3 regions of the Microbacterium lushaniae genome follow, and region 3 is predicted to be linked to each of the others. Evidence: predicted binding sites of a transcription regulator. Region 3 holds the regulator's gene; each other region holds the start of a gene.
The links. Region 3 encodes HrcA, which represses chaperone genes, less so after heat shock. Its sites were predicted from a motif close to TTNGCACTCGNNNNNNNCGAGTGCNAA; they were not measured.

Region 1 (3,204 bases), 1.2 Mb from region 3:
GCCGCCGCGTCGCGCGGCCGCGAGGGAGTCGGCGGTCAGCACGATGAGGGCGACCCACACCAGGGCGAACCCGATCCACCGCTCCACCGGCATCGGCTCGCCGAACACCCACACGCCGATCGCGAACTGCAGGATCGGCGCCACGAACTGCAGCATCCCCATGACCGTCAGCGGCGTGCGGCGCGCCCCGGCCGCGAAGAAGAGGAGCGGAGTGGCGGTGACCACGCCCGCCAGCAGGAGCAGCACGGCGTGACCCGGGCCGGCCGTGAACAGCGTGAGGCCCGAGGTGGTGGCCACGACGGCGAGCTGCACGAGGGCGATGGGGGTGAGCCACGCCGATTCCAGCGTGAGTCCGCTGACGGCGTCGACGGCGGTGCCGATGCGCTTCTTGATCAGCCCGTAGATGCCGAAGGAGAACGCCAGGCTCAGCGCGATCCACGGGAACGCGCCATAGCCGACGACGATCACCCCGACTGCGATCGCGGCCAGCCCGAGCGCGAGCCACTGGGTCACGCGCAGGCGCTCGCGGAGGACGAGAACGCCCAGCACGACCGTCACGAGGGGGTTGATGAAGTAACCCAGGCTCGTCTCCACGACGTGGCCGCTGAGGGTCGCCAGGACGTACACCATCCAGTTGGCGTAGATGAGGCCGCCGGCCAGGGCGGTCCAGCCCAGCAGCCGCGGCTGCCGGATGATCGCCAGCAGCGGGCGCCACGCGCGCGTGACGGCGAGCAGGACCACGCAGAACACCAGCGACAGCACGATCCGCCACGCCACGAGCTCCCACGCCCCCGTGGGCAGGAGCGCGACGAAGTACAGCGGCAGGACGCCCCACAGCAGATACGCGGTGAAGGCGTAGCCGCCACCGATCAGTCGCACGCGGGCCTCCGACGGTGCGGGCGCGGCGGGGGCGGGGGCGTCGTCCGATCCACTCCCCCAGCCTATGGGCGTGCACCGACGCCGGGCCGGCGGTCACCCCGTGCATGCGAAAGCCCCGGATGCCGAGGCATCCGGGGCTTTCGTGGAACTGGTGTCAGCGGACGACGACGGCGAGGACGTCGCGAGCCGAGAGCACGAGGTACTCGTCGGCGCCGAACTTGACCTCGGTGCCGCCGTACTTGCTGTAGATCACGCGGTCGCCGACGGCGACGTCGAGCGGAACGCGGTTGCCGTTGTCGTCGATGCGGCCGGGTCCGACGGCGACGACCTCGCCCTCCTGCGGCTTCTCCTTGGCGGTGTCGGGGATGACGAGACCACTGGACGTGGTCTGCTCAGCCTCGATCTGCTGGATGACGATGCGGTCCTCGAGCGGCTTGATGGAAACCGACACGGTCTACCTCTTCTTTCTTCACGCTTCGGTACAGAAGACTCGTTAGCACCCGCGCGGGGTGAGTGCTAACGCCAGTGTACGGAAAGTGCTGGCACTCACGCAACGCGAGTGCCAGCCGTGCGACGGATGCGGCGGCTCCCACGCACCGCGCGCCACGACGCTGCGGCCACTCTTCCCCTCAGAGCGGGCCTGTGTCACAATCCATCACAGCCGGTGCGTGGGGGGCACGGATCGGCTACTGGGACATCAGTGGGGATGAGCCTGTGCTTTCCCTCGCTGGCGTACGGAACGAGCGGGGGCCCCTCGGGGCAGCTTCGTCCGGGGGGAAGAAATGAATGCTCCGTACTATTTGGCGATCGATGTCGGCACCAGCCGGACGTCTGCGGCGATTGCGAGGTTCGCGCCGGACGGCAGTCTGCTGGCCACGCCGTTCCCGCTCGGGCGCAACGGCGACAACGCTCCCACGGTGGTGTTCGCCGCCGACGGCGAGCTGCTGTTCGGCGACGCGGCCGAACGGCGGGGGCATACGCAGCCTGACCGCCTGATCCGGGAGTACAAACGCAGGATCGGCGACGACGTGCCGATCCTCGCCGGCGACCGCGCGTTCGCACCGGAGGAACTGTACGCCCGCACGGTGGACTGGGCTGCGCGCGCCGTCGTGGAACGCGAGGGAGGATCGCCCGCCCTGCTGGCGATCACGGTGCCCGCCGCGTGGGGGGAGTATCGCAGCGAGATCGTGCGGACGGCGCTGTCGGAGCAGGGCTGGCGCGGCGTGGTGGTCATCACAGAGCCGGAGGCGGCCGCGCGCCACTACGAGTCGACCAATCCCCTGCCCGAAGGCCGCGTGCTCGCGGTCTACGACTTCGGCGGCGGCACGTTCGACGCCGTCGCCCTCCGCAAGGATGCCGAGGGAGCTGTCCGCATCGTCGGTGCGCCCGTCGGCATCCCCGACCTCGGCGGCGCCGACTTCGACGACACCCTCGTGCGCCACGTCGTGCGCACCGCGCGCCTGGACACCGCCGCGCTGACCGGTGACCCGTCGGGGCGCATGGCGCTGGCGGCGCTGCGGCGGGAATGCGTGGATGCGAAGGAGTCGCTGTCGTTCGACTCCGAGGCGGTCGTGCCGGTCCTGCTGTCGGGCGAGCAGCGCAGCGTGCGCTTCAGCCGGGACGAGTTCGAGGTCATGATCGCCGACGATCTGGACCGCACCGTCGAGGCGTTCGAAGACGCCCTCGAGCGCGCCGGGGTCGACCTGGACGACGTCGACGCGATCCTGCTGACCGGCGGCACCTCCCGCATCCCGCGCGTGGCGCAGGTGCTCTCGGAGCGGTTCGACCGCCCCATCGCCCTCGACGCCGACCCGAAGGCGATCATCGCCCTGGGCGCGGCCCGCGCGGCAGCCGACGCCGCCCGCGCCGCTGCCGACGCTTCCGGCGATGTGCCGGCGCCGGCCGACGAGGACGACGACCTCCTGCACCTGCCAGAGCCCGCCGCCCCCGCCGCCGCGCGCCGCACGTGGTTCCGGCGCGCACCGGTGGCGGCGTACGTCGCGGTGGGGGCCTCGGTGCTCCTCGCGGGTCTCGGCGTCGCCGGCGCCCCGACACTGGGCACCGCGGTCGTCGGAGCCGCCGACCGCACCGACATGACGGCGGCGCCCGAGGCTGCGGCAGCCGATGCCGCACCGAGCCGGCAGAGCGCCGCCCAGCCCGCCGAGCCGGCACCCGAGCCCGTCGCCGAGGTGGAGGGCGCACGCCCCGAGGGCACGACATGGCGGCGCACGCCGGCGAAGAAGCCGCCGTCGGCCACACCTGCGCGTACTCCCGGCAGCTCGACGCGGGCGCCGGCGCAGGGGTCGGCCGCGCAGGCACCGGCGA
Region 2 (3,204 bases), 660 kb from region 3:
CCTTGTTCGCGACGACACCGGGCTCCATGCCCGCGTTGAGAGCGATCTGCTTCAGCGGAGCCTCGATCGCGACGCGGACGATGTTCGCGCCGGTCGCCTCGTCGCCTTCCAGCGACAGGGTCGCGAACGCGATCTTGCCGGCCTGGATGAGCGCGACGCCACCACCGGGGACGATGCCCTCCTCGACGGCCGCCTTCGCGTTGCGAACGGCGTCCTCGATGCGGTGCTTGCGCTCCTTGAGCTCCACCTCGGTGGCCGCACCCGCCTTGATGACGGCGACGCCGCCGGCGAGCTTGGCGAGACGCTCCTGGAGCTTCTCGCGGTCGTAGTCGCTGTCGGTGTTCTCGATCTCGCGGCGGATCTGGGTCACGCGACCCTCGATCTGAGCCGTGTCACCGGCACCTTCGACGATGGTGGTCTCGTCCTTGGTGATGATGACCTTGCGCGCACGACCGAGCAGGTCGACCGTGGCGTTCTCGAGCTTGAGGCCGACCTCTTCGGTGATGACCTGGCCGCCGGTGAGGATCGCGATGTCCTGCAGCTGCGCCTTGCGACGGTCGCCGAAGCCGGGAGCCTTGACGGCGACCGACTTGAAGATGCCGCGGATCTTGTTGAGCACGAGAGTTGCGAGAGCCTCGCCCTCGACGTCCTCAGCGATGATGAGGAGCTCCTTGCCCTCCTGGATCACCTTGTCGACGATCGGCAGCAGGTCCTTGATGTTCGAGATCTTCTGGTTCGCGATCAGGATGTAGGGGTCTTCGAAGACCGCTTCCTGACGCTCCGGGTCGGTCACGAAGTAAGGGTTGATGTAGCCCTTGTCGAAACGCATGCCCTCGGTGAGCTCGAGCTCGGTGCCGAAGGTGTTGGACTCCTCGACGGTGACCACACCCTCCTTGCCGACCTTGTCGATCGCCTCGGCGATGAGCTCGCCGATCGCGGGGTCCGCGGCGGAGATCGATGCCGTGGCAGCGATCTGCTCCTTCGACTCGACCTCCTTGGCGCCGGCGAGGAGCTGGTCGGTGATGGCCTTGACGGCCTTCTCGATGCCCTTCTTCAGCGAAATGGGGTCCGCGCCGGCTGCGACGTTGCGCAGACCTTCGCGCACGAGCGCCTGGGCGAGAACGGTCGCGGTGGTGGTTCCGTCACCGGCGACGTCGTCGGTCTTCTTGGCGACCTCCTTGACCAGCTCAGCGCCGATCTTCTCGTAGGGGTCGTCGAGCTCGATCTCCTTGGCGATCGAAACGCCGTCGTTCGTGATCGTGGGGGCGCCCCACTTCTTCTCGAGCACGACGTTGCGACCGCGGGGGCCCAGGGTCACCTTGACGGCGTCGGCCAGGATGTTGAGACCGCGCTCGAGGCCACGGCGGGCCTCCTCGTCGAAAGCGATGATCTTTGCCATATGTGTGATGTCCCTCCCGGATGGGGGCTGTCAGTCTGTTAGCACTCCACAAAGACGAGTGCTAAGCCATTCTGGCACTCGACCCATGCGAGTGCAAGCTGCGGTCCGTGCCGCGCGTCGCGTCGCCCGGCCCTGCCGGAATGCACGGAAGGCGGCATCCCGCCGTGACTCGGGGCGTCTTCGCCCGTGCGAGTCACCGCGGGATGCCGCCTTCGTGTGAGGCGTGCGCGGGTGGCGTCAGAGGACGCGGACCGCCTCGGCCTGGGGGCCCTTCTGGCCGGTGCCGACGGTGAACTCGACCGCCTGCCCCTCCTCCAGGACCCGGAAGCCGGTCATGTCGATATTGGAGTAGTGGACGAAGACGTCCTCTCCGTCGCCGGAAGTGATGAAGCCGAAACCCTTCTCGGCGTTGAACCATTTGACGGTGCCCTGGGCCATTGCTCTTCTCCTGATGCTGTGGGACGACGTCATCGTTCCACGGCGCACAAGGGCACAGGCCCCGGTGGGCCGAGTATTGACACGCCCGCATCGAAGTGTTTACCGCCCGGAAACACGGGGCCGGCAGCTCACGCAGCGGGGGTTTCTGCCCGGTCCAGTCCGATCACCACGGTGAGCTGACGCCTCGCGTCATCGTCTTCGGTCTCGGGGTCGTCCGGCGGCAGATACTGGTCGCTCAGCGCGATCTCGGCACCGCCGATGGTCTCGGCCAGGCCCAGCGCGGCCGCCTCGTCGTCTTCGATGGCGTAGTAGACGGTGGTGGTGGGGAAGTCGGTGGCTCCGGCCGCGCCCGCGGTGACCGCATCCGCCGACCAGCCGGCGGCGATCACGTCTTCGCGAACCTGCGTGGCCAACCCTTCCTGCGGTGTCGCGTTGAGCACTAGCACGGGAAAGGTGGTGTCGACGACGGGCTCGACGACAGGGACCGGCTCAGTGGTGGGCACGGGTTCCGGTGCCAGCGAGATGCGCCCCGACATCACGAGGGAGCCGAAGATGCCGGCCGCCACGAGCACGACGGTGGCCACGGCCGCCCACAGGAACACCATCCCCCCGCGCATGCGCGGGTTCTCGGCACGATGGGCGCCGACGCGGCCCGTGCTGGGGGCGAGGTCGTCGAAACGGTCGCGCGGATACGTCGTTCGAGCCACCCCCCGATGTTACCGGGCGGTTCCGGACGATCAGCGAACGCCGGCGCGGGCGGCCCGGGTGGCGGCGCGCTCGTCGCGGAGCCGCCGCAGGCGCCGCACGAGCAGCGGATCGTGCTCGAGCGCTTCGGCGGTGTCGATCAGGCGGCCCAGCAGCTGGTAGTACCGCGCGGGGGGCATCGCGAATTCGGCACGGATCGCCTCCTCCTTCGCACCACCGTGGCGGCGCCACTCCGCTTCGAAGGCGAGCAGCGCGCGGTCGCGGTCGGAGAGGGGCACTCCCTCACGCTAAGGCCGGTCACGCCCTCCGCCCGGGAGCCACTCCACGGACGCGCCGAGTGGATCCACCGCCGCCAGGATGTCGCCGTCCAGCGCGAGGGCGAATCCCCCCGGCCACGTGCTCGGAACAGCCGACCATCCCTCGTGCAATCCCGGCTCATCGATCGTGATCCACCGGCCCGCGGCCCTCGCGGCCTCGATCACGGCACTTCGCCGGGCGCGCGGGATGTGCGCGAGCACCCCCGGGGTGGTGACCACGAGGGTGGCCTCCCGCGGCGCACGAGCGGCGACCGCGGCGAGCGCGTCGGCGGCGTCGCCGGCGATCAGCAGCGGCGGATCGGCTGCCGCCACCGCCAGGGCGGCCTCCACGCGCTCACGCCGCCC
Region 3 (3,204 bases):
GTGCGCACCGCGGTCGCCGCCGCGCGTGCGGCCGGCCTGGATGTGAGCGTCGATCTCATCTACGGCACACCGGGGGAGTCGCTGGAGGACTGGCGCGCCTCGCTCGAGGAGGCGATCTCGCTCGGACCCGATCACCTGTCGGCGTACGCGCTCATCGTGGAGGACGGGACGAAGCTGGCCCGCCAGATCCGCCGCGGAGAGCTGGCCGAACCCGACGACGACCTCGAAGCCGACATGTACGAGCTCGCCGACGACATGCTCGGCGCCGCCGGACTGCAGTGGTACGAGGTCTCCAACTGGGCGCGTGGGCCCGAGCACCGCTCCCGTCACAACCTCGCTTACTGGCGCGGCGCCGACTGGTGGGGCTACGGCCCCGGCGCGCACAGTCACGTCGCGGGGCTGCGGTGGTGGAACGTGCGTCACCCCGCCGCTTACGCCGCGCGGCTCGCGCAGGGCGCCTCGCCGGCGGCGGGGCGGGAACGGCCGGATGCGGCATCCCGGCGTCTGGAGGAGGTCCTGCTGCGCTCGCGCATCCGCGAGGGCTACCCCGTCGCGGAGCTGCTCGCGGAGGGGCGGCACGCGGTGGCAGGGCTCGTGGCGGACGGCCTCGTCGAGGGAGCGGACGCGGTGCGCGGCCACATCGTGCTCACGCGGCGCGGGCGGCTGCTGGCCGACGCGGTCGTCCGCACCCTCACGCAGTGAGCCTCGGCGGCCGTTCGGACTTCTCCGCTAGAATTGGCACTCAGAGTGTATGAGTGCCAGCGCCTGGAAAGGAGTGCCATGGTCACCGAACGCGGGCTCCAGGTGCTGCGGGCCATCGTGCAGGACTTCGTCGACACGAGAGAACCGGTCGGCAGCAAGGCGATCGTCGAGCGGCACGCGTTCGGCGTATCGGCGGCGACCATCCGCAACGACATGGCGCTGCTGGAGGATGAGGAGCTGATCATCGCTCCCCACACCTCCTCCGGGCGCGTTCCCACCGACAAGGGCTACCGCGTCTTCGTCGACCACCTGGCGGAGCTGCGCCCGCTCTCGGCTGCGCAGCGTTCGGCGATCGTGTCGTTCCTCGACGACTCGGGCGACCTCGACGACCTGCTCGGCCGCACCGTGCGCGCTCTGACGCGCCTCACGGGCCAGGTCGCGATGGTGCAGTACCCCTCGTTCGCGACGGCGAACGTCACCCACGTCGAGCTCGTCAGCCTGGGCGGCGGCCGCATGCTCGTGGTCGTCGTCACCGACACGGGTCGCGTGACGCAACGGATGGCGTTCTCTCGCGAGGAGCCCACCGAGTCCGATCTGGCCCAGCTGCGCAGCCGGATCGGAGGCCTCGTCGTGGGGCACTCGGTGCGCGATGCGTCCGAGCGCCTGGCCACGATCCTCAGCGGCAGCTCGCCCGCTGCCGGCGGCGTCGACGCCATGGCGCAGCCGATCCTGCGGGTGCTGGCGGAGGAGCTCGAGGAGTTCCGGCAGGACCGGCTCGTCATGGCCGGTGCGGCGACGCTCGCGCGCCGAGAATCCGACTTCCGCGGCAGTATCTACCCGCTCCTGGAGGCGATCGAGGAGCAGGTGACGCTGCTGCGCCTGATGAGCGAGATGGTCGCCGACGAGCAGGGTCTGTCGGCGAGCATCGGACGTGAGAACGAGCCGTTCGGCCTGACCGAGGCATCCGTGCTCGTGAGCGATTACGACGCGCCGGCCAGCGGTGCCCGGGTCGGGCTGCTCGGTCCCACCCGGATGGACTATCCCTCCAACCTCGCGGCGGTCCGCGCCGTCGCGCACTATCTGACCCGGATGCTCGAAGAGGACGAGAACAGCCGCTGAGGCGCATCCGGTCTACGAACGATCCCGCCGAGAGCGGGCAGGAAGGCGACTGTGGCTGACCATTACGAGGTCCTTGGCGTCGCGCGCGACGCGTCACCCGACGAGATCAAGCGTGCGTACCGGCGACTGGCACGAGAACTGCATCCCGACGTCAATCCCGGCGAGGATGCGGCGGAGCGCTTCAAGCTCGTCACGCACGCGTACGACGTGCTCAGCGACCCGGATCAGCGCCGCCGGTACGACATGGGCGGCGACTCGAATCCGTTCGCCGGCGCGGGAGGGGCCGCAGGCTTCGGCGGCTTCAGCGACATCTTCGAGACCTTCTTCGGCGGTGCCGGCGGCGGGCGCGCCGGGCGTCCCCGGTCGCGGCGCGAGCGCGGGCAGGATGCGCTGGTGCGCGTCAACCTGGAGCTCGGCGACATCGTGTTCGGCACGCACCGCGACCTCGAGGTCGACACCGCCGTGCTGTGCGAGACGTGTCAGGGCTCGTGCTGCCAGCCCGGCACGTCCGAGGTGACGTGCGACATCTGCCACGGCAGCGGCAACGTCCAGCGCACCGTGCGGAGTCTCCTCGGCAACGTCGTGACGTCCCAGCCGTGCACCACGTGCCAGGGCTACGGGACGACCATCCCGTACCCGTGCGCGACCTGCCAGGGCCAGGGCCGCGTCCGCGCGCGCCGCACCGTGTCGGTGGACATCCCCGCCGGCGTGGAGACCGGCCTTCGCCTCCAGCTCCCCGGCTCGGGCGAGGTCGGCCCCGCGGGCGGCCCGAACGGCGACCTGTACCTGGAGATCCACGTCGCCGCGCACGAGGTGTTCAGCCGCGAGGGCGATGACCTGCTGGCGACCCTGGAGGTGTCGATGCCCGACGCCATCCTGGGCACCGAGACGACGATCGAGGCTCTGGACGGCGAGGTGGAGCTGGAGGTGCGTCCCGGTGTGCAGTCCGGTGACGTCCTGACCATCAAGGGCCGCGGCATCACGCCGCTGCGCGGCACGCAGCGCGGAGACCTGCGGGTGGGCGTGCATGTGGTGACCCCCACCCGCCTGGACGGCAAGGAGCGGGCCCTCATCGAGGAGTTCGCCCGCCGCACGAAGGCGCCGGGGCCGCACCTGGCGGAGTTCCATCAGGGGCTGTTCGCGAAGCTGCGCGACCGGTTCCGGAACGGCTGACCCGTGGCGCTGCACTTCCTCGCCGACACCGCGTCCACCGCGCAGCCCGGCGATGACGTGGTGCTCAGCGGAGCCGAGGCACACCACGCCGCGAACGTCCGGCGCCTGCGTGCGGGGGAGACGGTGACCGTGGGCGACGGCCGCGGAGTGTGGCTGGAGGGTGCAGCGACGCAGGTGTCTGCGCGGGAGGTGGTCGTGCGCGTCGCGACG

Region 1: the regulator HrcA is predicted to act here: its motif matches at 1,419-1,445, upstream of groES (co-chaperone GroES).
Region 2: the regulator HrcA is predicted to act here: its motif matches at 1,438-1,464, upstream of groL (chaperonin GroEL).

Annotation. Positions count from the first base shown of each region.
Region 1 is NZ_CP044232.1:720,030-723,233, reverse strand. Features, by position in the region: gene rarD (EamA family transporter RarD) at 1-879, opposite strand, end outside; gene groES (co-chaperone GroES) at 1,034-1,330, opposite strand; gene F6J85_RS03330 (Hsp70 family protein) at 1,662-3,204, shown strand, end outside.
Region 2 is NZ_CP044232.1:2,605,090-2,608,293, forward strand. Features, by position in the region: gene groL (chaperonin GroEL) at 1-1,399, opposite strand, end outside; gene F6J85_RS12460 (cold-shock protein) at 1,637-1,837, opposite strand; gene F6J85_RS12465 (LytR C-terminal domain-containing protein) at 1,966-2,544, opposite strand; gene F6J85_RS12470 (DUF3263 domain-containing protein) at 2,575-2,820, opposite strand; gene F6J85_RS12475 (DUF2332 domain-containing protein) at 2,830-3,204, opposite strand, start outside.
Region 3 is NZ_CP044232.1:1,942,907-1,946,110, reverse strand. Features, by position in the region: gene hemW (radical SAM family heme chaperone HemW) at 1-702, shown strand, start outside; gene hrcA (heat-inducible transcriptional repressor HrcA) at 781-1,821, shown strand; gene dnaJ (molecular chaperone DnaJ) at 1,873-2,994, shown strand; gene F6J85_RS09190 (16S rRNA (uracil(1498)-N(3))-methyltransferase) at 2,998-3,204, shown strand, end outside.